DNA from 4 places in the Paenibacillus sp. GCM10027626 genome. Region 1 is predicted to be linked to each of the others. Evidence: riboswitches for the same ligand, from Rfam matches in the RefSeq annotation. Region 1 holds a riboswitch; each other region holds the start of a gene.

Evidence for each region. Region 1 has a riboswitch for cyclic di-AMP ahead of ACFQ0N_RS25380 (3D domain-containing protein). Riboswitches for the same ligand answer to the same signal wherever they lie in the genome.
Region 2: another riboswitch for cyclic di-AMP. It lies ahead of ACFQ0N_RS01940 (KamA family radical SAM protein); the one in region 1 lies ahead of ACFQ0N_RS25380 (3D domain-containing protein).
Region 3: another riboswitch for cyclic di-AMP. It lies ahead of ACFQ0N_RS12310 (C40 family peptidase); the one in region 1 lies ahead of ACFQ0N_RS25380 (3D domain-containing protein).
Region 4: another riboswitch for cyclic di-AMP. It lies ahead of kdpA (potassium-transporting ATPase subunit KdpA); the one in region 1 lies ahead of ACFQ0N_RS25380 (3D domain-containing protein).

The regions. Positions count from the first base shown of each region.
Region 1 covers NZ_JBHTHC010000015.1:69,413-74,906, reverse strand. Annotated here, with positions in the region: gene ACFQ0N_RS25385 (CBM96 family carbohydrate-binding protein) at 1-2,849, shown strand, start outside; cyclic di-AMP (ydaO/yuaA leader) riboswitch at 2,949-3,211, shown strand; gene ACFQ0N_RS25380 (3D domain-containing protein) at 3,300-4,025, shown strand; gene ACFQ0N_RS25375 (polysaccharide deacetylase family protein) at 4,183-5,055, opposite strand; gene tnpA (IS200/IS605 family transposase) at 5,338-5,494, shown strand, end outside.
Region 2 covers NZ_JBHTHC010000001.1:387,688-393,181, forward strand. Annotated here, with positions in the region: gene ACFQ0N_RS01925 (SNF2 helicase associated domain-containing protein) at 1-1,035, opposite strand, end outside; gene ACFQ0N_RS01930 (MDR family MFS transporter) at 1,252-2,754, shown strand; gene ACFQ0N_RS01935 (PadR family transcriptional regulator) at 2,708-3,298, shown strand; cyclic di-AMP (ydaO/yuaA leader) riboswitch at 3,322-3,470, shown strand; gene ACFQ0N_RS01940 (KamA family radical SAM protein) at 3,767-4,891, shown strand; gene ACFQ0N_RS01945 (response regulator) at 4,970-5,494, opposite strand, start outside.
Region 3 covers NZ_JBHTHC010000005.1:198,924-204,417, reverse strand. Annotated here, with positions in the region: gene ACFQ0N_RS12340 (heavy metal translocating P-type ATPase) at 1-144, opposite strand, end outside; gene ACFQ0N_RS12335 (D-alanyl-D-alanine carboxypeptidase family protein) at 441-1,679, shown strand; gene ACFQ0N_RS12330 (ArsR/SmtB family transcription factor) at 1,820-2,188, shown strand; gene ACFQ0N_RS12325 (DsbA family protein) at 2,298-2,984, shown strand; gene ACFQ0N_RS12320 (disulfide oxidoreductase) at 3,001-3,411, shown strand; cyclic di-AMP (ydaO/yuaA leader) riboswitch at 3,480-3,623, shown strand; gene ACFQ0N_RS12315 (C40 family peptidase) at 3,628-4,092, shown strand; cyclic di-AMP (ydaO/yuaA leader) riboswitch at 4,346-4,480, shown strand; gene ACFQ0N_RS12310 (C40 family peptidase) at 4,486-4,956, shown strand; gene ACFQ0N_RS12305 (S-layer homology domain-containing protein) at 5,188-5,484, shown strand.
Region 4 covers NZ_JBHTHC010000007.1:56,460-61,953, forward strand. Annotated here, with positions in the region: gene kdpC (potassium-transporting ATPase subunit KdpC) at 37-648, opposite strand; gene kdpB (potassium-transporting ATPase subunit KdpB) at 687-2,717, opposite strand; partial or broken gene kdpA (potassium-transporting ATPase subunit KdpA) at 2,731-4,412, opposite strand; cyclic di-AMP (ydaO/yuaA leader) riboswitch at 4,648-4,811, opposite strand; gene ACFQ0N_RS15050 (ATP-binding protein) at 5,152-5,494, shown strand, end outside.

The sequences.
Region 1 (5,494 bases):
GCGAAGCGATTGTGACCAAAGGCTTGCAGCCGGCAGCAGCTGTATACCGGGGCGAGATTCAAGGTGATTTTGGCCGCAGCGGCTGGCTTACAGCGGAGAATAACTGGAATACTGTCGTCAATTCGGGAATGGCTATGGGCGCATTAGCGGTAGCGGATGAAAGCGAACAGCTGGAAAAGCTGACCGCTGAGGTGCTTGAGGGAGGGCTTCGCTCAATCCAGCTTGTCTTGCCGCTGTTTCAGCCGGATGGCGCCGGTGAGGAAGGAATTGCTTATTGGGAATACAATGCCCGCTACCTTGTATACTATATGGCTTCCCTGCAATCGGCGCTCGGTACAGATTACGGAATGTCAGAGTCGCCGGGGATTGAGCAAACCGCTTATTTTCCGATTTATTTAGGCGGTCCGGGCGGTTCCTTCAATTACGGCAACAATAATGCAGATTTGATCCGTTCGCCGATTCTGTTCTGGTTTGCCAAGCGGTACAACGACCCGGATTTGGCCTGGTACCAGCGGACATTGGCGGAAAAGAGCGGCGGGGCTTTCAATATGCTGTGGTATGATCCGGAGCATGTAAGCGAAGCTGCGGATGTCCATATGGGCCTGGATCGCTTGTTCCGCAAAGTGGAAGCAGGCAGCATGCGCAGCTCATGGGACGACCCGAAAGCGTTTTATGTCGGTTTCAAGGGCGGCAACAATACATTCAATCATAATCATCTAGACGTGGGCTCATTCGTACTTGACGCGCTTGGCGTACGCTGGGCGGGCGAGTTGGGGCCGGACGATTACAATTTGCCTGATTATTTTGGACTCGGCGGCCATGATTACTATCGGATTCGAACGGAAGGCCAGAATACGCTTGTCTTAAATCCGGGCAGGCATCCGGGACAGGAGCCGTCGGCGGCCGCGGCGATTGTGGATCACCGCTTTTCAGCGGAACAGGCCTATATGATTGCCGATCTGACTGCCGCTTATCAGAAAGATGCCAATGAGGTTCGCCGCGGCATTGCATTGCTTGAAGAACGGCGCATGATTTTGCTGCAGGATGAAGTAAAGATGAAGCAGCCGGATGGCGAATTGTTGTGGTTTATGCATACGAAGGCTGATGTAGAAATAATGCCGGACGGACAATCCGCAATGTTAAGCCGAAATGGCGAGCGGCTGTGGGCGCATATTATCGACGCTTCGCAACCTGTATCGTTTCAAGTTCGCGATGCCAAACCACTGCCAACTTCACCAGCCCCCGGCAGGCAAGCGGTCAATGAAGGGGTGAAACTGGCCATTCAAGCCAAAGGCATAGAAGAGCTGCAATTAGCTGTGCTGTTCGTTCCGCTGCACCCTTGGGAGAACATTCCGGCCGAGCTTCCGCCAGTGACAGCGTTGGCAGAGTGGGGAAGCAGTCAAACCGCCACGCCTGCGCGCGTTCGGCAGATTCAGATAAACGGGGCAGAGTTGACTGGCTTTAAGCCGGATCAATATACGTATCATGTGCAAATTGACACGCTTGAGACAGCAAGCGCTGTTCCGCAAGTGGAAGCGGTTGCCGCGGACAGCATTGAGACAGAAGTAATCCCGGCGGACGTTCTTCCGGGGACGACAGTTATTCGCGCATTTACCGCCGACGGTTCACTGGCGGAGACGAAGTATTATATACATTGGGAAGGCGGAAGCGAGCTGATTGTAACAGCCAGCGATCATGACGGGAACGAACCGATCAATACGCTGGACGGTGATTGGGGAACACGCTGGTCGGCGCAAGGCGAAGGACAGTGGATCCAATACAAGCTCGATCAAGAAAGAATGATCGATCATGTCAAGATCGCTTTTTTCAGCGGCGCTGTCCGTTCGACCTTGTTTGACATTTTGCTGTCACAGGATGGCGTGAACTGGAAGCAGGTTTATTCCGGGCAAAGCAGCGGGCAAACGACAGCGTTTGAACGGTTTTCTTTTCCGGCAGAGAAGGCGCGATATGTACGAATTGTCGGGAAGGGGAATACAGTCAACAATTGGAACAGCATCACTGAAGCCGAGATCGAAGGGGTTCCGCGGGCGGTTAAGGCGGACCGTCTAGGCGAGATTACGCTTCAGGCAAGTAATCAGGTGCTTAAGATTGGCGATTCTGCCGTCTTGCAAGTGAAGGCTTCGCTGAGCAGTGGCACCCCGTTGGATATTAATCAAGTGAAATTGGACTTTGTCAGCAGCAATCCGGCAGTTGCTGCAGTTGGTGATGACGGCGTCATCCGAGCAGTAGAGGCCGGGACAGCAACCATCATAGCCCAAGCCCTGCACGAGCATTATTGGAAGTGGGCAGCCGTTGATGTAAGTGTCGATGACGGCGGTATACGCATCGCAGCTTCAGCAGATACGTATGTGCAGGGCGGCAAAGCGGCGGCAACCAACTTTGGTTCCAGCGCTGAACTGATCGTCAAGGGAGATCTTAATCCTGACTATCGGCGCGAAGCACTGATCCGTTTTCCGCTCGGGCAAATAGAGGGGACGATTGAGCAAGCAAAGTTGTATATTTATGCGCTTGTACAAGATACAGCAGGAGATGAAACGGACTTATATTTGTTTGGAGCAGATTCAAACTGGGAAGAAAAGGACGTAACATGGGATACCAAGCCGGAAGTTCGGGAGCAACTGGGCTCGGTGCCAGTCGATCGGCATTATGAATGGCGGGAAGCCGATGTGACCGAGTATGTCAAACAGTGCCAGCAAGCTGGAGCCGATGTTAATATTGCGCTTCTTCAAGGAGTGAATGGGGAAGGAGCGCGCAATGTTACTTTGCGCAGCAAGGAAAGCGCAGGCTATGGCCCTTACCTTAAGGTGTATACGGCATGCCTCCAATAGTGAAAGCGCGCTCAAACCCAGTAACGACGCGGATCATTAAAAATTTTTCATGCAGATTAGGAAAATATCTATTTATTTTTCGTGAAGAGATATGATATTCTCATACCCGAGCCGAAACGAAAAGTGCGGGGGAATGAATAACAGTGTCAAATAGACATTGTTATCCCGATAAGCCTCTCTCGGTCATGGCAGCAGACCAGGGCGGGCAATCGGAATCTGCGTTAATGTGACACACACACATTGCGCTTTGGGGTGAATCACAAATTTCATGCAGCAGTCGCCGGCTAAGTGAATTTGTGTAGGGTTGACTCCTCGACCCGAATCCGACAGCTAACCTCGTAGGCCACATGTTGAAAGGATCAAAAGCAGTTCGCAGTCCGATCCATTCACGATGACGGCACTTGCCAGCTTCCCTGCGCGAGTGACCGTAAACGAAGGAGGAAGACCAGTTTGTTCAAGACAGCATGGAAGAAAAGCATGGCAGCCGTAGTGATTGGTGTTGCGATAATGACACAAGCGGGGATTGCAAGCGCGGCTACGGTTCATAAAGCAAGTGATGACGATACTTTCTGGAAGCTATCGAGCGAGTATGGGGTATCTGTCGATGCATTAGTTCAAGCAAATTCGGAAATCGATCCATTGAACATTTATGAAGGGCTGGATATTGTTATTCCGGATGAGAATAACGAGCCCGATACAGAAGCGAACGCAGCTGCAGCGCTCAAGACCGTAGCTACATTGAATGCGGCAAAAGCAGAAAGTGCCAAAACCGCCAAAACCGCTGCCAGCAATGCAGTAGCGGCAGCAGCAAGCAAGAAGTCATCGACACTTAATCTGGGTGGACGAAGCTTTAACTATTCGAACGTACTGCAGATGAAGGCCAGCGCCTACACAGCAGATCCCTCGGAAAATGGGGGATGGGGAGCTGTAGACTACTTAGGCAACCCCTTGAAACTTGGAACGATCGCTGTTGATCCTAACGTGATCCCGCTAGGCAGCAAGGTATATGTGACCGGCTACAGCCATGATGGATTGCCGCAAGGCGGAATGATTATGACGGCATCGGATAAGGGTGGAGCCATTAAAGGGAATAAGATCGATATCTTTCTTCCACAATCCCAACAAAAAGCGAGAACATTCGGAATTCAATATGTAAAAGTATATATTTTGGAATAGAGGAAGGACGGCGCACTTTGAGAAAAGTGTGCCGCTTTTTTGATTTTATAGAATTTATATGTTTTAGCTGATAAATTCTATAAAATTTCAGGGGAAGAAACTTGCCTCGCGCCAAGGACGGCATCAGCCGTTTCTTCTCACATCCAAAAGCTGCTTGTCATCGGACTTTGCGGTCGACTGAGCGATTAAGCAGCTCAGGCAGCGGCACGATCTCGTAGCCGTTATCTTGCAGCATTTCAATAAGCTTGGGAAGTGCTTTAATTGTACCGGACAAGTCCTCGCTGCCGCCTGCATGCTGTAAAATGATTGAACCTGGCTGCAAAGTCCTCTGTATATTGCGCAGCACCCTATTACTGCCGATCCCCTTCCAATCCTCTGAATCTACATCCCAGTTGACAATAATGTAGCCGTTTTTTTTCGCCCATTCCACTTGCTCTGCGGTAATTTCACCGTATGGAGGACGAATAAACCGTGGACTGTAACCGATTAGCGGGCGCAGTATTTCATCTGTCCGCGATATTTGCTGTTGAAATTGCCGCTTACTAATGCGCGGGAATGACGGATGGTTATAGGAATGATTTCCGACCATATGCCCTTCCTGGCGGATGCGCGACACGACAGAAGGGTATCTAGCAGCCCTCGTGCCCATAACAAAAAAGGTAGCCGGCACCCTATGCTTAGATAAAATATCCAAAACTTGCGGCGTATATTTAAGATCAGGCACGTCGTCGAATGTAAGAGCTACTTTTTTTGAATTACGCGATCCGCCGTAGAAAAAGACACCCGGATACATCTTGTGCAGCTCCGTCCATGTCAAAGTTTTTCTTTTGCGCTTACGTTGGTTGGCCGATGCTTTTATAGCTGCGTCGTCTGTCGGAGGCTTATTAATAAGCTGCGAATCGGCAAACGGCTTTGATTGTTTGAGGTGAGCACCATAAAGCTGGGGAAGGGTTCCGAATAGAGAAGCTGGAATAGCGATAGCAACAAGCAGGATGGTGATCCGGCGGCAGATAAGGTATGTTTTATGCATGATTTCAGCAAGCCTCCTTTTCGAATGCCGATCGGCCTTTAGATCAATTGAACGTCAATACAGTTTCCCACAGAACAGCCAGGTTATACATACGGATAAATATTCTCTTTACAGATTTTCCGAACGGGAAAGCCGACTCCTTTAGGTGTGGGATGAAAGTGAGGTCGGATACGAAGTACCACTAAAACCAGAAGGTTTTTGGTACTTCAAGTATCCGAAAATTTCACTCTTTTTTATTGTAAATCCGTTGCAGTTTATTAATAAAATTGATACTATGAATATATGAACGAATACAGACGAACAAACACAACGGTCTCCTTGATTAACTATCATTTCGTTTTTTGCCCTCGATATCGAAGAAAAATATTCCTTCGCACGGATGTAGAGGAACGATTTAAGCAGTTGGTACAAGAAATAGGTGAGGAATTAAGCATTGTTA
Region 2 (5,494 bases), on a different contig from region 1:
CTTCAATTCATAGAGCCGCTTGCATTGCTCGGCAGGCAATTGCTGCAATTGTCCGTTGCTTATTACTGTATTATAAGCTTCCATGACGGTTATTTGCTCCATGCCGGATACTGCGAGCATATAGCGGCTCGAATCAGGGACCGAGACCGAATCCGCATGATCAAATTCGAAGCGCAAAGGCAAAGGTTCGGTTGACAGACGTAATCCATCGTAGACAGCATGTTCTTCCTCAAGACGGATAGACGGCGCTTTCAACAGCAGCGGCAGCAGCTCGGGCCATGCAGCGGGGGAGATGGGCAGCTGCCGTTCCGTCAGTCCCCAATTGGCGTACCGGGACTGAGCGTCCTGCGAGTAGAGCCGATCCTGCTGCAGCAGCTCGCAAAGCTTGGCCAAAATCGCATCGTCATCTGGATGGAAGCAGTGAAGCTCCGGCTCATACGTGAAGCTCTTGGCAAAATAACAGGATTCGCGCCGCTGGAGCCGCCGCAAAAAGCCGCTTGCATCGGAAACGGAATAGAGCCGCTTCAGACCGATCTTCAACTCCAGCGCGAACATTTGCTCGCGGTAGTTTTGCAGAACAGGCTTGCAGACCCAGGCTACGGTCAGCATGGCGCGCTGTTCGAAAAAAGTGCCGGCCGCGCTTGGCAGCATACGCTGCGGACTAAAAAGCTTAACAATATCGTTTAACAGCGCATCGTCGCCTGTGTTAGTCTTTTCTGCCTGTTCGGCCGCAGGCAAGCTGTCGTTTTGCAGCATTTCCCGCAAGGAAAACAGCGCGGCAGCTACATGCTTGCAATGCTTGTCGAATGCGAGCAGCAGGGAGCAGGGACAGCTAGCGCTGACCGAATCGCTGTTCAAAGCAATATGAATATGGTTGCGGCCAGTATCATCGAAAACATCAAACGTATAGTCATTCGTCACTTGACTGCCGTGAATCAAGGCTGTTTTTCCGGTTCGATAAAGGTTTTTCCCTTTATTGTAGGCAAGCTGGCCGCAGCTCTCTTTAATAAATGAATCTGTCAGCAAAAAAGTCATGAGCTAAAATTCCTTCCCTCGCAATCTGCGACTCAGGGTGGTGCTAGTTCATCTTGTTCATTATGATACCATGACGAGACAGGTTAGAAAACGCCTTGACACTATTCTAATTTGAATATACTATAGTTATTATTCTAATTTGAATAGGGAGTGGTGAGCTTGTTTGTTCAGCAAAAGGAAAAGTCTACAGCCATTAAACCGACCATTGTCGGGCTTATGCTGGCTTTGCTGCTGGTTTCGCTCGATCAGACGATCTTGGCGACGGCCGTGCCGACCATTGTCTCGAAATTGGGCGGACTGGAGCAATATGTATGGGTATTTTCAGCATATTTGATCGCTTCGGCAGCCGGGATGCCGATGTTCGGCAAACTGTCCGATATGTACGGGCGCAAGCTGTTCTTTTTGCTTGGCCTGGCATTGTTTATTATTGGCTCCGCGCTTTGCGGGACGGCAGGGACGATGACGGAGCTGATTATTTACCGGGCTGTGCAGGGGGTTGGGGGCGGAGCCTTGATGCCGGTTATTTTTGTAATTATTTTTGACCTGTTTCCCAAGGAGAAAAGAGGCAAGGTACAGGGGCTGTTTGGCGCTGTTTTCGGCTTATCCAGTGTGTTCGGGCCGCTGGCTGGCGCCTTTTTTACCGATCATCTGCATTGGCGCTGGATCTTTTACATTAATTTGCCTCTTGGGCTGATTGCATTTTGGCTCGTGCTGCGCTGCTATCATGAGAAAATTGAACGCGCCAAACGAGCGGTGGATTGGCTGGGCACCATAACATTGCTGGCTGCGGTGCTGGCCGTCATGTTTGCGCTGGAGCTCGGCGGGCAGGAATATTCCTGGCAATCACCGCTTGTGCTGTCGCTGTTTGCGGGAGCCGCTTTGCTGCTGATCCTTTTTGTTATAATCGAACATTATAATCGCGATCCGATCGTGCCGCTGCCGCTTTTCAAAAATCGTTTGTTTACAGCAAGTCTCGGGATCGGATTTTTTTACGGGGCGGCTTTAATGACGGGAGCATCCTTGATCCCGATGTTTATACAAGGGGTAATTGGCGGAACGGCTACCAATGCGGGACTGGTGCTGACGCCGATGATGATCGCTGTCGTTGTCAGCAGCTTCCTTGGCGGCACTTTGGCAAGACGTTTCTCATACCGCGCCATTATGCTTGTGTCGGCAGCTTTTTTAGTCTCATCCGCGGTATTGTTGAGCATACTGAACGTCGACAGCGGCCGGGGATTAATCACGCTTTGCATGATTCTTCTCGGTTTGGCGATAGGGGCCTCTTTTCCGATTTCCTCCATCGCCGCACAGCATAACATTGGCTACCAGCAACGGGGAGTCGTCAATTCCCTCGTCCGTTTTTCTCAAACTTTGGGTAATACATTAGGAATCGCGGTGTTCGGCAGCTTGCAGGCAACAAGAATGGCGCAATATTTTGCAGAAGCCCATCTTCCTGCCGGCTTCAAGCCGCAAGACATTTTGCAGCTGGCAGGAAGGGAACAGCTGCCGCCCGATTTGCTGCAGCAATTGGCGAAAGCGATGTCTTCATCGCTTACAGATGTGTTTCTGTGGATGATACCGCTGAGCGTGCTGGCAATTTTGTTTGTTATTTTGCTTGGAAATGCTAAAATGATGACAAGCAACGTGCAGCAAAATGAAGAGGTGAACCGCCATGTCTATCAAGCTGGCCATACTGGGGCTCCTGATGGAAGGGGATAGCTATCCATACGAAATTGTGCGGGAAATGAAGGACCGGCAAATGCATAAATACGTAAAAATCCAGTATGGCACATTTTATTATGCGATCGATCAATTGAAAAAGGACGGCTACATTGCCTCTGTCGAAGTAATTAGCAGCGGGAGCAGGCCCGACAAGACCATCTATCGAATTACGGATGCGGGAAAAGAGCTGTTTCATCGACTGCTGCTAGAGCAGATGGAGGGAGAGCCGCACCTCAATCATCCGATGTTTATTGCGCTCATTTTCGCATCCTATGGTGATCAGGCCAAAATTGCGGAGATTTTGGCGCAGAAAATGCCGCAATGGGAAGCAGAGGCCGAGCAGATGCTGAGGCTTTACGAGGAGCATGTCGGTCAAGTGTCCCGCGCGGTCCTGCATACTTTGTGGGTAGGCTACGAGCATCTGCTTACTGAGCTGAACTGGCGGCGGCGGCTGCTCGCGGACGCGCTGGCCGGCAGGCTCAACGAACGGGGAGAGGGACTGAAGCTCAAGCCTTATGAGGAGGCTGACAGCCCGATTTGACTTTTCGGGCGAAAATGCATTAAAATGGATCCATGCTTAATTTTCGGATATGCACAATATTCGAGAAGCGGGGGAACCAGTTCAATTGGGGCGAATCATTCATGGAAGTGAATGTAGGGTACCATCTACCCGAGTCCGTCAGCTAACCTCGTCAGCAATGGATGGGTCTAATCAATACTGGTGCGAGACTGCCTTCATGACAGTAGAGACCCTTGTACAAGGGTCTTTTTTGTTCTTTATTGACCACAAAGGATGTATATCGTTCCAAAATTTAGGGATGGAGCATTCTTATTGGCAATAAAGCGGTCTCATGTTTTCGAAGCGGGTTTGTTTGGCAAACCTGCATGCCGCTCATCCTCGAAGAACTTCGATCGAAGTTTTTCTCACCCCTGCTGACTTTGACGGGCATCCGATGCAAGAGCTGGGCCTCCATCGTTTCAACCAATCTGAGTACAAGGAGAGGGTACGATGCAGAAGGCCAAATATTTGACGAACATTAACCAGGTGACCATGCTGCCGGAGAGCGAGCGTGAAAGGCTTAAGCCGATCACTGATAAATTCGTGTTCCGAGTCAATGATTACTACTTGGGATTGATCGACTGGGACGATCCGCATGATCCGATTAGAAAGCTAGTCATTCCGAATGAAGGCGAGCTGAAGGAATACGGGCGATGGGACGCGTCAGATGAAGAGACCAACTATGTTGTGCCGGGCTGCCAGCATAAGTACCGGACAACCGCTCTGCTCATCGTCTCCGAGGTTTGCGGCGCCTACTGCCGCTACTGCTTCCGCAAACGTTTGTTCCGCAATGATGTGAAGGAAGCGATGTCCGATGTAACGCAAGGTTTGGAATATATATCCAAACACCCGGAAATTAATAATGTGCTGTTAACAGGGGGCGACAGTCTCATACTTGGGACGGCCAAGCTCACCGCCATTATCCAGCGTCTCCGCGAAATTGATCATGTCCAAATTATCCGTCTAGGCTCCAAAATTCCTGTCTTTAACCCAATGCGCATCTACAATGACGATGCATTGCTCGAAATGATCCGAACCTACTCCAATGAAGAAAAGCGCATCTATGTCATGGCCCATATTAATCATCCGCGTGAAATTACCCCAGAAGCAAAAAGAGGCTTTAAAGCGCTGCATGACGCAGGCGCTATTGTCGTCAACCAGACGCCTGTGCTGAAAGGCATTAATGATGATCCCGCTGTGCTTGGCGAACTGCTGGACCGCCTGTCGTGGGCCGGTGTTACTCCCTATTATTTCTTTATTAACCGGCCGGTTGCCGGCAACAGAGACTTTGTGCTCCCGTTGAAAGAAGTGTATCGCATCGTAGAGAAGGCCAAAGCAAGAACCTCCGGCTTGGGCAAGCGTGTAAGGCTATCGATGAGTCATACATCAGGCAAAATCGAGGTGCTGGCGATCGAGGACGGAAAAGCCTATTTAAAGTACCATCAGTCGCGTGACGACAACTACGGAAAATTTATGGTGCTGGATTGTCCGGATGATGCGGAATGGTTCGATGATTTGCCGGGCAATGAACAATACTGGGAGCGGCCAAAGGTGAAAATGCAGACGGCTCCGTAATAACCGGGCGATAGCCTGAAGGCGATCCGAACGCCGGATTCGGCGCTCGGTCGGCTCGCGGCTTTACAAGCCGCAGCTTCAATCGGCAATTTCCCGTTCTTTACGGTAATTGCTGGGGCTTACGCCAACGGCTTTGCGAAAGACATGACAAAAATAATTTTGATCGTCATAGCCAACCATCTGAGCAACGATATTGATTTTGCATGAAGTCGTTGCAAGCAGCTCTTTGGCACGCTTCATCCGCACTGAGGTGATGTAATCGCTAAAGCTGCTGCCAGTCGTTTGCTTGAAACGCTTGGAAAAATAATTCGGGTGTATATAGTAAGTGTCAGCAACCCATTGCAAATTAAGATCGGCAGCATAGTGATCGTCAACATACTCCCGGACAGATTTAATGATGGCGTCTGATGACCGGTCGCCAAAACGGTCTGTCGTCAAATCGGCCAGCTTCTGCAGCTGATTCAGCAAAATCGCCTGCAGCCCGGTCCAGTCGGCGGCCTCCTCCAAATCGGTCAGCGGCGCTATCAAAAAGGCAGCCGGCAGCCGTACTCCGCGCTCCCGGCTGTACGACCGCAGCAGATGAATGACCTCGGTGTAAAAATA
Region 3 (5,494 bases), on a different contig from region 1:
AATAGAGACGCGAGGATCAAGCTTCAGCTTGCCGGTTGTGTAGATGAGCTGAGCAGTCTCGCCGTGCTCGAGCCGCTTGATCTGGCGTTCCAGTTCTTGCGCGCAATTGCCGCAAGACAGCCCTTTTACCCGATACTCATTCATGGCGTTTCCTTCCTTCGTTAATATATGAACATTTGCTCATATGATATTCCAAAATGCGAAAAATGTCAAACCCATTTTTGTTAGATTGCACGTTGCCGGGGGGATTCATCCACATATACGTCGTATTGGTTTAATTGTCATCAATTTGCTATACTAAATGAGAAGAAACGGCTGACGCCGTCCTTGACGCGAGGCAAGGTTCTTCCCCTGAAATTTTATAGAATTTACCCTCGTGAAACTTATAAATTCTATAAAATCGAGAAAGTGACGCTGAATTTGGAGGTGTTATTTCCTATATGCCGCCTCCTTTTTTTAGAGGCTTAGCGGCTCTGCTGGCGGCGTGCGGTTTGCTCATTTATTTTATACCCTCAGCCGTTGTACATGCAGCGGAGCAGGAGCGGCCGGAACCGCCGGCCCAGCCGCAAGTCGAAGCTGGGTCCGCCTATTTGATGGATCGCCGCACAGGCACGGTGTTGTATCAAATGAATGCCGATCAAGCGATGTATCCTGCCAGCATAACGAAAATTATTACAGGTATAGTCGCTTTGGAGTCCGGAACCGATTTAAGCGGCATGGTGACGATTTCCAAGGAAGCGCGCCATGAGGACGGGACACGCGTGTATCTGGCCGAAGGCGAACAGCAGACGCTGGACGATTTAATTCAGGCGATGTTAATTAATTCGGGCAATGATGCGGCAACTGCAGTTGCTGAATATATTGACGGCTCGAAGGAGAAGTTCGCCGAGCGCATGAATGCATTTATACAAGAGAAGATCGGGGTTCACAACAGCCATTTTACTAATCCGCATGGACTGCCGGATGAGCTGCAGTATACGACGGCAGCCGATATGGCGCATATTGCCCAATATGCGATGGCAAACGAAAAGTTCCGTTCTATAGTCGGGACGAAAAAGCGGCCCTGGTCAGGGGCGGAATGGACATCCGATTTGGAAAATCATAATCAGCTGTTGGGCAGATATGAGGGAACTACCGGGGTGAAAAACGGCTTTACCAATGCTTCCGGTTATACGCTCGTCGCCTCAGCTGAGCGGGATGGTATGGAGCTAATCGGCGTATTATTGAAAGCGCCATCAGTAAAGCAGCTGTACCTCGATATGGAAAAGCTGCTGGATTACGGCTTTGCCGGCTTTGAGCCCAAGCAGCTGTTTGACAAGGGGGAGACGTATACCAGATATGCAGCCGCTCATTCACTTGAGTATACGGCGGAGGAGCCAATCTGGGCGGTCTTGCCTAAAGGGGAAACCCCTCGATTGCAAATCGACGATTTAGGAACGCTATCGGTCATCTCCTCGCTCGGCATTGTTGAGGCGGGCCATATGCAGCCCCTGCCGCTTCCGGCAGAAGAGAGCGCGGACCGGACGGGCGATAGCGCGGCTTCCCAGGAAGGAGCTGGGGATCAGCGGTCAAGCGATGTATTGAGCTGGCTAAAGGTCTTTGCCTGGATGGTGCTTGCTCTCATTTTTGCCTGGATCGGTTATTTGAGGTGGCAGCGGAAGCGACGGAGCGGCTTCTAGCATCAGCCCGCCGGGCGGATGTAGCGCAAGTTTCGCCTAACTGTCACAGACCGCGCCAGGTCGGCTGATTTCGCCGATGCTTGTATGTTATAATGGGACACGGATGACAATGCTGAACGCAGGAGGAACGCTAGAGAATTATGACGGATAAAGTGACGCAGGACGCATGCGATGATACTTGTGGCGGTACGGAGGCCGATGTTGCGCACGTTAGGGAACAATTGATCAGCGAGACTGCAGCAGTGCAATTGGCCGATCTGTTCAAAGCGTTGGGAGACCCGACCCGAGTGAAAATGATACATGCGCTGCTTCAATCGGAGCTATGTGTTCACGATCTTACACAGGTTCTCGGAATGGGGCAATCAGCCGTTTCACATCAGCTCCGTTTTTTACGGAATATGCGCATTGTCAAACGCCGCAAGGTCGGCAAGACCGTCTACTATTCGCTGGATGACGGTCATGTGGAGGAGATTTTTCTGCAAACGCTGCAGCATTTGAAGCATGATTAAAACGGTTGGCGAGGATGTTGCAGGCGATGCTCGGCGCGCCGGATGCCAATATCCTCGTCTTCTGGTGCAAAGCAGGACAACCAACATATAGCAGGGGTGAACGAAAGGAATGGCAGGAACCAAAAAGAGTCCGCGCAATCTGGTAATTTTTACGGCAATTATCGTTATTTTATTTGTTATTTTGTACATGCTGAATCAAGCATCGAACAAGCCCACTGAGCAAACCTCTTCAGCAGGAAGGCCTGATATTTCCAATCAAGCGACTGCCGGCAGCAAGGATTCCAAAGTGCAAATTGTTGAATTCGGGGATTACAAATGCCCAGCTTGTTACTTATGGTCAGAAAATATCTATCCGAAGCTAAAAGAAAATTATATCGATACGGGCAAGGTGACCTTTGCTTTTATCAATACGCCATTCCATGGAGAAGAGTCGATTACGGGGGCACTGGCCGGCGAGTCGATCTGGGCGACGAATCCGGATGCGTTCTGGCCGTTCCATGAAGCACTGTTTGCCGCACAGCCTGCTCACGGCGACAGTACAACATGGCTAACGATGGACAAGGTGCTGGAGATTGCAGCTGCTGTCGAACCGAAGATTGATCTGGACAAGCTGAAGGACGATATTGAGAAAAAAGCCGCGCTGCCGCAGGTTGAAATTGACAAAGGACTGGTTGACAAATATAAAGTTAACGCGACGCCGACGATCATGATCAACGATTCGGTACTGCAGTCGCCAATGGATTACGATGCCATCGTTAAAGTGATTGAAGATAAGCTAAAGGAGCAAGGAAGTTAATAACCGGGGGGATACCATGAAGCTGCGGGAGTATACACTTTATTTGGCCTGGATGGTAGCGGTCGTTGCCACGCTGGGCAGTCTATATTTTAGTGAAATACGCGAATTTATTCCATGTGAGCTGTGCTGGTATCAACGTATACTGATGTACCCGCTTTCGATTCTGTTAGGGATTGCTGCGTACACAAACGACAGAAAGATCAAGAAATATGTGCTTCCACTGTCGATTATCGGCGGCTGTATTTCACTGTTCCATTATTTGGAGCAAAAAGTTCCCGGTTTTGCCTCCATCAAACCGTGTGTAAACGGCGTTCCATGCAGCACGCAATACATTAATTACTTCGGTTTTATTACGATTCCCTTTCTGGCGCTTGTTGCCTTTACGCTTATTTCGGTGCTGCTCTTTATGACAAAAAACGATAAATGAAAAGATTCTAATAAAAAATGGGCAGGAAATTGACGGTAAAAATCGAATTATAAGCGTAAGACCAAAAGAACTGGAACATGCCGAATTCTTCTGATCAAGAAGGAGCGGGGGACCCAACACTTGGGTGAATTAATTCTTGTTTTAGCAAGAGAGTTATAGGGACCTTCAACCGAACCCCACAGCTAACCTCGTAGGCAATGAAGGGAGAACGTCAGTTTGAAGAAAGCAGTACTATCGATTTTAGCTGGGATGACGATTTTTGCCGGAGGCACCAGCGCCTTTGCAAGTCAAGCTAAGCTCAAAGAATCTGTGAACGCGGTTGTAGGCACGCCTTATAAATACGGTGGCACAACAACAAAAGGATTCGACTGCTCGGGTTTTGTTCGCTACATTTTCAATAAGTTCGATGTCAGCTTGCCAAGAACCTCCAAGTCACAGGCTGCAGTAGGCGAGAAAGTCGCCAAATCCGATCTTCGCGAAGGAGATCTCGTCTTTTTTAATACTTCAGGCAAAGGCATATCCCATGCCGGCGTTTACGTTGGCGGCGGGAAGTTTGCCCATTCCTCCAGCAGCAAGGGCGTTACGATCAGCAAGCTGAGCGATTCGTACTACAAGAAGCGGTATGTGACTGCTCGTCGTGTAGTAGGCAAGAAAACGTATGCCAAGATGGTCAAAGCATAAGAGATGCGATTGCTCCATCTTTCCATAAGCAAGTAAGACCGCCGCGTTGGCGGTCTTTTTGCGTGCAAGAACGCACCGAGTGCCAGCTCCCAGCGGGCGGTGTTTCGTTGCATGACGGCGGTCGGCCGACCACATACGGCCCTTGACGGACTGTCGTTTCGCTATCTGAGAACAAAATGAAAGAATTTTAATTTTTGTTCTGGGAGGAAATGCCGCATCCTTTGCGAATTATTTATCCTAATATGTAGGGTAGTCCAATACTTTGCCGAATTTTCTGTGTGAAAAACGGGGGAACCATTTTGGGTGAATTCGTCTGATTAGAGTGTAGACGATAGGGAGCCTTCAACCGAATCCGTAGCTAACCTCGTAGGCGCCGAAGGGAGCATAATCGTTTTGAAAAAGTGGATATTGTCAGTGGCAGGTGCTGCAGTTCTATTCTCAGCAGGTGCAGGAAGTGCTTTTGCAAGTCAAGCGTCATTATCTGAAGCTGTCGATGCTGTAATGGGCACGCCGTACAAATGGGGAGGAACGACAGCCGAAGGCTTCGATTGCTCAGGCTTCATTCTGTATGTATTCAATCAATTCGATGTAAAGCTGTCTAGGACGTCTGAATCGCAGTCCAAGGAAGGCATTGAAGTCGCACAGGAGGATCTGCAGCCTGGCGATCTGGTATTTTTCAATACAAGCGGCAGCGGAGTCTCGCATGTCGGCATTTATATGGGAGATGGGCAATTTGCGCATTCCTCCAGCAGTAAAGGCGTCAAGTTCAATAAGTTATCCGAGGATTATTACAGCAAGCGCTTCGTAACAGCAAGACGTGTCGTCGACGATACGGATGTTATGCAGAAGATGTTTCCACAATAGATAAGCAAGAAGCCTCTTACCGGCAGTCGGTAAGAGGCTTTTTTGATATAAAATTTTGGCTGGTGTGACCAAAACTCATGCTACGGCGCGGCATCATCAACAAGGCCCCATTTTGAGCCAAATAAGGCTTGTCAGGTTCGTTAGCGGGTAGCTTCTCGTAGATTGCAATACGGATGTCTTTGAGAGCAGCAGCCGGGACATCTGTCCGCATCCGAGAGCGAATTTAAAAAGATGATGACCGAAGCCGGCCCGGTGTTCACGACGGCAGATGCGTTCAAGGCAGCGATGCTTGTCCGAGCCTATGCATATTCAGCAGGATCTGCAGCTTGGGCAGATGATGCAGCTGCGTTGTTTACGGACATGGCCGCAGCGCCGGAATGGGCGAAGCAAGCGGTATCGGATGCGAATGCGCTTGGACTGATGCAGGGCCGCGCTGCCGGGAAATTTGCGCCAACAACAGGAACGACGAGAGCGGAGAGCGCTCAGGCGATTTATCAGTTATGGAGCAAGCTGTCGGCAGAAAAATGAGAAAAAGTAG
Region 4 (5,494 bases), on a different contig from region 1:
TCCTATAAGGCAATAGGCAGGGCTTGTGGCTGATTCCTACTTTTGAATTAGTTCGCGCAGCGCTATATTCAGTTTTAACACATTGACTCGCGGTTCTCCGAAAATCCCCAAATCCCGTCCTTCGGTATGCTCTTGCACCAGCTTCTCCAGTTGACTCGCAGGCAATCCTGTCAGCTTGCTGATGCGCGGAATTTGCACGTTGGCCGATTCCGGCGTAATATGAGGGTCCAGACCGGAAGCGGAATTCGTGATCAAGTCAATCGGCAAACGGCTGACAGGAACGAAAGGATTGTCGGTCTTCCAGGCTTCAATAGTTTCTGCCGTCCTTTTCAGCAAGTCCGGGTTCGATGGCCCGTAATTGTTGGACCCAGATGCTTCCGCCTTGTATTCAATGCTGGAGACCCTGCCCTGAAAAAATTGCCGATCGGTAAAGTTTTGCCCGATCAGTTCGGACCCGATGATTTCCCCGTTGCTGCCTTTAATCAGGCTGCCATTAGCCTGACCAGGCATCAATACTTGGGCGATGCCGGTACAGACTAAAGGATACACAACTCCGCATAGCAGGATAAACAACAGACTGAGCCGAATGATGGAAAACCAGTACGATCCGCGGAATGCTTCCTGAACATGCTGCTCTGATTGATTCATGCGCTTTCCTTCCTCTCTGTCATACGAATACGTTGCAACTACACCCATAAGTGCACGACCATGTCGATCAGCTTGATGCCGGCGAACGGCGCAATGACGCCGCCCAATCCGTAAATAAACAGGTTCCGGCTGAGCAGTTGGGCAGAGCTTTCCGGTCTGTAGGCTACGCCCTTCATAGCCAGCGGAATAAGCAGCGGGATGATGATAGCGTTGAACACAAGCGCCGACAAAATGGCTGACATCGGCGAGCCCAGTCCCATCACATTCAGTGCGTTCATTTCCGGAATCGCCAGCATGAACATGGCCGGGATAATCGCAAAATATTTGGCAATATCGTTCGCCAAGCTAAAAGTGGTTAAAGCTCCGCGGGTCATTAGCAGCTGCTTGCCGATCGCCACCACTTCAATGATTTTCGACGGATCAGAGTCAAGGTCGACCATATTGGCCGCTTCCTTAGCGGCGGTCGTGCCGCTGTTCATTGCAAGCCCCACGTCTGCCTGCGCCAATGCGGGGGCATCATTCGTGCCATCGCCGGTCATCGCTACCAGTTTGCCGGCCGCCTGCTCGCGCTTGATGACGGCAATTTTGTCTTGGGGCTTGCTCTCGGCGATAAAGTCGTCCACCCCGGCCTCGCGTGCAATCGTCGCTGCCGTCAACGGATTGTCTCCCGTACACATGATCGTTTTGATACCCATCTTTCGCAGCTGGTCGAATCGCTCTCGCATGCCTGGCTTCACCGTATCCTTCAAATAAATCAAGCCGTAAATGCGATTGTCGACTGCAACGGCGAGCGGCGTTCCGCCTGCCGATGCGATGGCGTTTCCTTTGCTTTCCAAATCAGCGGGAATTATTCCCCCTTGCGCGCTGACCCAACGTTTAACCGCATCAACCGCGCCTTTGCGAACTTTTCGTCCGTCCGGCAAATCGATGCCGCTCATGCGAGTCTCCGCTTTGAATGCAATGAACTCTGCGCCGGCGGCGGCATCCTCAGGATACGCGTACCCTTCTTTTTTCATCAGTTCGAGCACGGATCGACCTTCAGGCGTTTCATCCTTCACCGAACTGACGGCCGCCCATTCAGCTACCGTCGCCGCGGATTCATTCCCAACGGGGATAAATTCGCTGGCCATCCGGTTCCCGAACGTAATTGTACCGGTTTTGTCCAGAATCATCGTATCGATGTCCCCTGCCGCTTCAACCGCTTTTCCTGACATAGCCAGTACATTGAAACGGGTCACGCGGTCCATCCCGGCAATGCCGATTGCGGACAATAAGCCGCCGATTGTCGTAGGGATGAGACACACGAGCAGCGAGATCAAAACGGGGACCTCCAGTTTGATTCCCAAATAATCGGCCAGCGGAGCCAACGTCACTACGACGATCAGGAAAATCAGTGTCAGGCTGACAAGCAGCGTATTCAGCGCAATTTCATTTGGCGTTTTCTGCCTCTTTGCACCTTCGACCAGCGCGATCATCCGATCTATGAACGTTTCGCCGGGATCGCTTGTAATCCGCACGGTGATCCGGTCACTAGCGACCCTCGTACCGCCGGTTACCGAACTGAAGTCGCCCCCTGCTTCCTTAATGACGGGAGCGGATTCCCCGGTAATGGCCGATTCATCTACGGAAGCCAGACCGTCAATGACCTCTCCGTCCCCCGGAATCGTCTCCCCTTGGGAAACAACCACAATATCTCCTTTGCGCAGTTCCGTGGAAGGAACCACCTTTACGCTGTTACCGGACACTTTATTCGCCGTGATTTCTTTCTTCGACTTTTTGAGCGTATCGGCTTGCGCTTTCCCTCGGCCTTCGGCCAACGCCTCAGCGAAGTTTGCAAATAGCACGGTAAACAATAAAATGAGAAAGACGGACAAATTAAAACCGGTGCGTCCTTCGGTACCGAAAAATCCAGGAAAGAGCGTCATCAGCAATACGACGAACGTTCCCGCTTCCACGACAAACATGACCGGATTTTTCATCATGCTGACCGGGTTGCATTTGATGAAGCTGTCCGCGATCGCTTTTTTAACAATCACTGCAGACAGCATGCTTCTTCTTTTCGTACTCATGGTTTCACCTCTTCTATTTCTGGAGCGTCAAATACTCTGCAATCGGGCCGAGCGCAAGGGTTGGCAAAAAGGTCAATGCCCCGATAATCAATACCGTCCCGATGAGAATGCCCGCAAACATTTTGGTGTCGGTACGGAGCGTTCCGATATTTTCCGGCACCCATTGCTTTACCGCTAAGGAACCGGCAACACCAAGCAGTGCCACGATGGAAACGTACCTTCCGAACAGCATGATCAATCCCGTTGAAATGTTCCAGAACGTCGTGTTGTCACCCAGACCTTCGAGCCGGAGCCGTTATTTGCAGCTGAAGACGTATATTCATACAACACCTGCGATATGCCATGGAATCCGGGATTGCTGATGGCCCCTTTCCCCAAGTCCGTCAAAAAGGCAATGGCCGTCGGCACTAGAATAATAAACGGATGAGCCAGTATCGCGATGGCAATCAGTTTCATTTCGCGGGCTTCAATTTTGCGGCCCATAAATTCCGGCGTACGGCCAACCATCAACCCGCAGAGGAAGACGCCCAATATCGCATACATGAGCATGTTCACCAGCCCCACGCCTTCGCCGCCGAACACGCAGTTTAGCATCATTTGCACCAGCGGGACAAGACCGCCCAGCGGTGTCAACGTATCGTGCATGTTATTGACGGACCCGGTTGTCGCCGCGGTCGTAACCGTCGTAAACAAGGCAGACTGCGCAACCCCGAACCGGACTTCCTTGCCTTCCATATTCCCTTGTGAAGCATCGACTCCAAGCGCATTGAGAGCCGGATTCCCCCGCATTTCCGCTGTGTACGCAAGCGAGAGGAAAGCGACAAACATCACGAGCATCGCGCTGAAAATAATCCAGCCCTGTTTTTGATTTCGCGCGAATCTGCCCAACGTATAGGTAAGCGCGGCCGGAATACACCACATCGACAGCATCTCGATCACGTTCGTGAGCGGGCTCGGATTTTCGAACGGGTGCGCCGAATTAACGCCCATATATCCTCCCCCGTTCGTTCCCAAGTGCTTGATCGATACGAGGGAAGCTACCGGACCGATCGCAATTTGCTGCGTCTCGCCTTCAATCGTTGTCGCCTGAACGGTCGGATTGAGCGTTTGCGGCACTTTCAGCGCGACCAGCGCCAGCGTCACGATGACAGCCAGCGGGATGAGCAGGCGCGTGTGCGCTTTGACAAAATCGGTGAAGAAGTTGCCGAGCGTTTTTCCTTTGCTCGTCAGACCCCGAATGAATGCGATCGCTACGACGATGCCGGTTGCCCCCGATGCAAACATCATCATCATAATGACGGCCATTTGCGAAAAATAGGACAGACCCGTTTCACCGCTGTAGTGCTGCAGGTTCGTATTTGTCATAAAGCTGATGACGGTATTAAAAGAAAGCGCAGGCTCCATGTTATCTATGCCATTCGGGTTGAGCGGCAGCCCTTTCTGCATGCGTAATATCAAATAACTGACCACTACCAAGACAACATTGGTCAAGATCAAACTGAGCGTGTACCGTTTCCAGCTCATTTCCGCACGATTTTTCAAACCGGCTATCCTGTAGATCATTTTCTCGACCGGTCCGAATATATTGTCCGTCCGGTTGGGCTGATCGGAAAAGACATGAAAGATGTACGTCCCCAAAGGTTTGACCAGAAAGATTAAAAACAGAATGACCGCTATCAGCTGCAAAATGGCCATATCGTGCCCTCCTCAAACATTTTCATAAAAAGCGATTAAAACTTTTCCGGGTTCGCCAAGGCAAAAATAAGATACAGAAAGATAAAAACGGTAAAAATGGCAACTACAATCATGAACGTTCTCCCTCCAATCCCGATTTCTTGATTTTGGCAACAAAAAAGAAGCTTTCAGAAGAGGAACTCTTCGTCAGCTTCATAAGCACAGGAAAAACACTGTGTCTAATGACGACAATTGTTGCCTCTCTTAAAGACGCTTACGAGGTTAGCTGCCGGATTCGGGCGTAAGAGTCACCCTACGCCGGATTTACCGGCGATTCACCCCATGAAGCCGGTATGCCCGGCTTCTTAATTGGTTCCCCCGCTCCTTCGTTTCAAACGAAGAATTCAGCGATGTAAATCATTTTCAGATCATGGATCGTATGTTACTCCTAGACCAAAAACCTGTAAAGCGAAGAACAATTGTATAACCGTTAAAATATAGCGTTTATGGTTGGCAAAAGATAAGCTTTGCAGAAGATCTTCATTTTTCTCGGTTTTTCTCACTCTTATAAGGCTTTTCAATCATTTTTATGGAATTTTTACACCTTACGCCTGTTTCTTTTACTCCTTTTTTACGGTAACCTAGAGAGTGAGCTTCCAAGCTGAAAAGGCAGACGCGGTCCTTGGCGCGAGGCAGCCATGTATATGGTGAAACTTATACTTTCTTATATTTTGAAAAAAAGAGCAGGATGTGGTTCGTTATGCCTGGACTGAATACGGTATGGACGCCGCTGCGATCCTACATAAGCACGACTGTGCTGATCGTTCTTCTGACAATGGTATTAAAACCATTTGGTCTTGCGTTTGATTTAGTTAATATTGCCATTATCTATCTACTCCCGGTTCTTTTCAGTGCCGTCTTTGGGGGACTGGGCCCTGCTTTTTACGCGGCAATCCTGGGTGTCTTGGCCTTCAACTTCTTCTTCGTACCTCCTGTCCTGAGCTTTAGCGTGTCGGACTTGCGCTATCTGGTTTCATTTGGCGTTTATTTGGCGGTTGCAGCATTAACAGGCAGCTTGGCGGCCAGGCTGAAGCAGCAGGTCC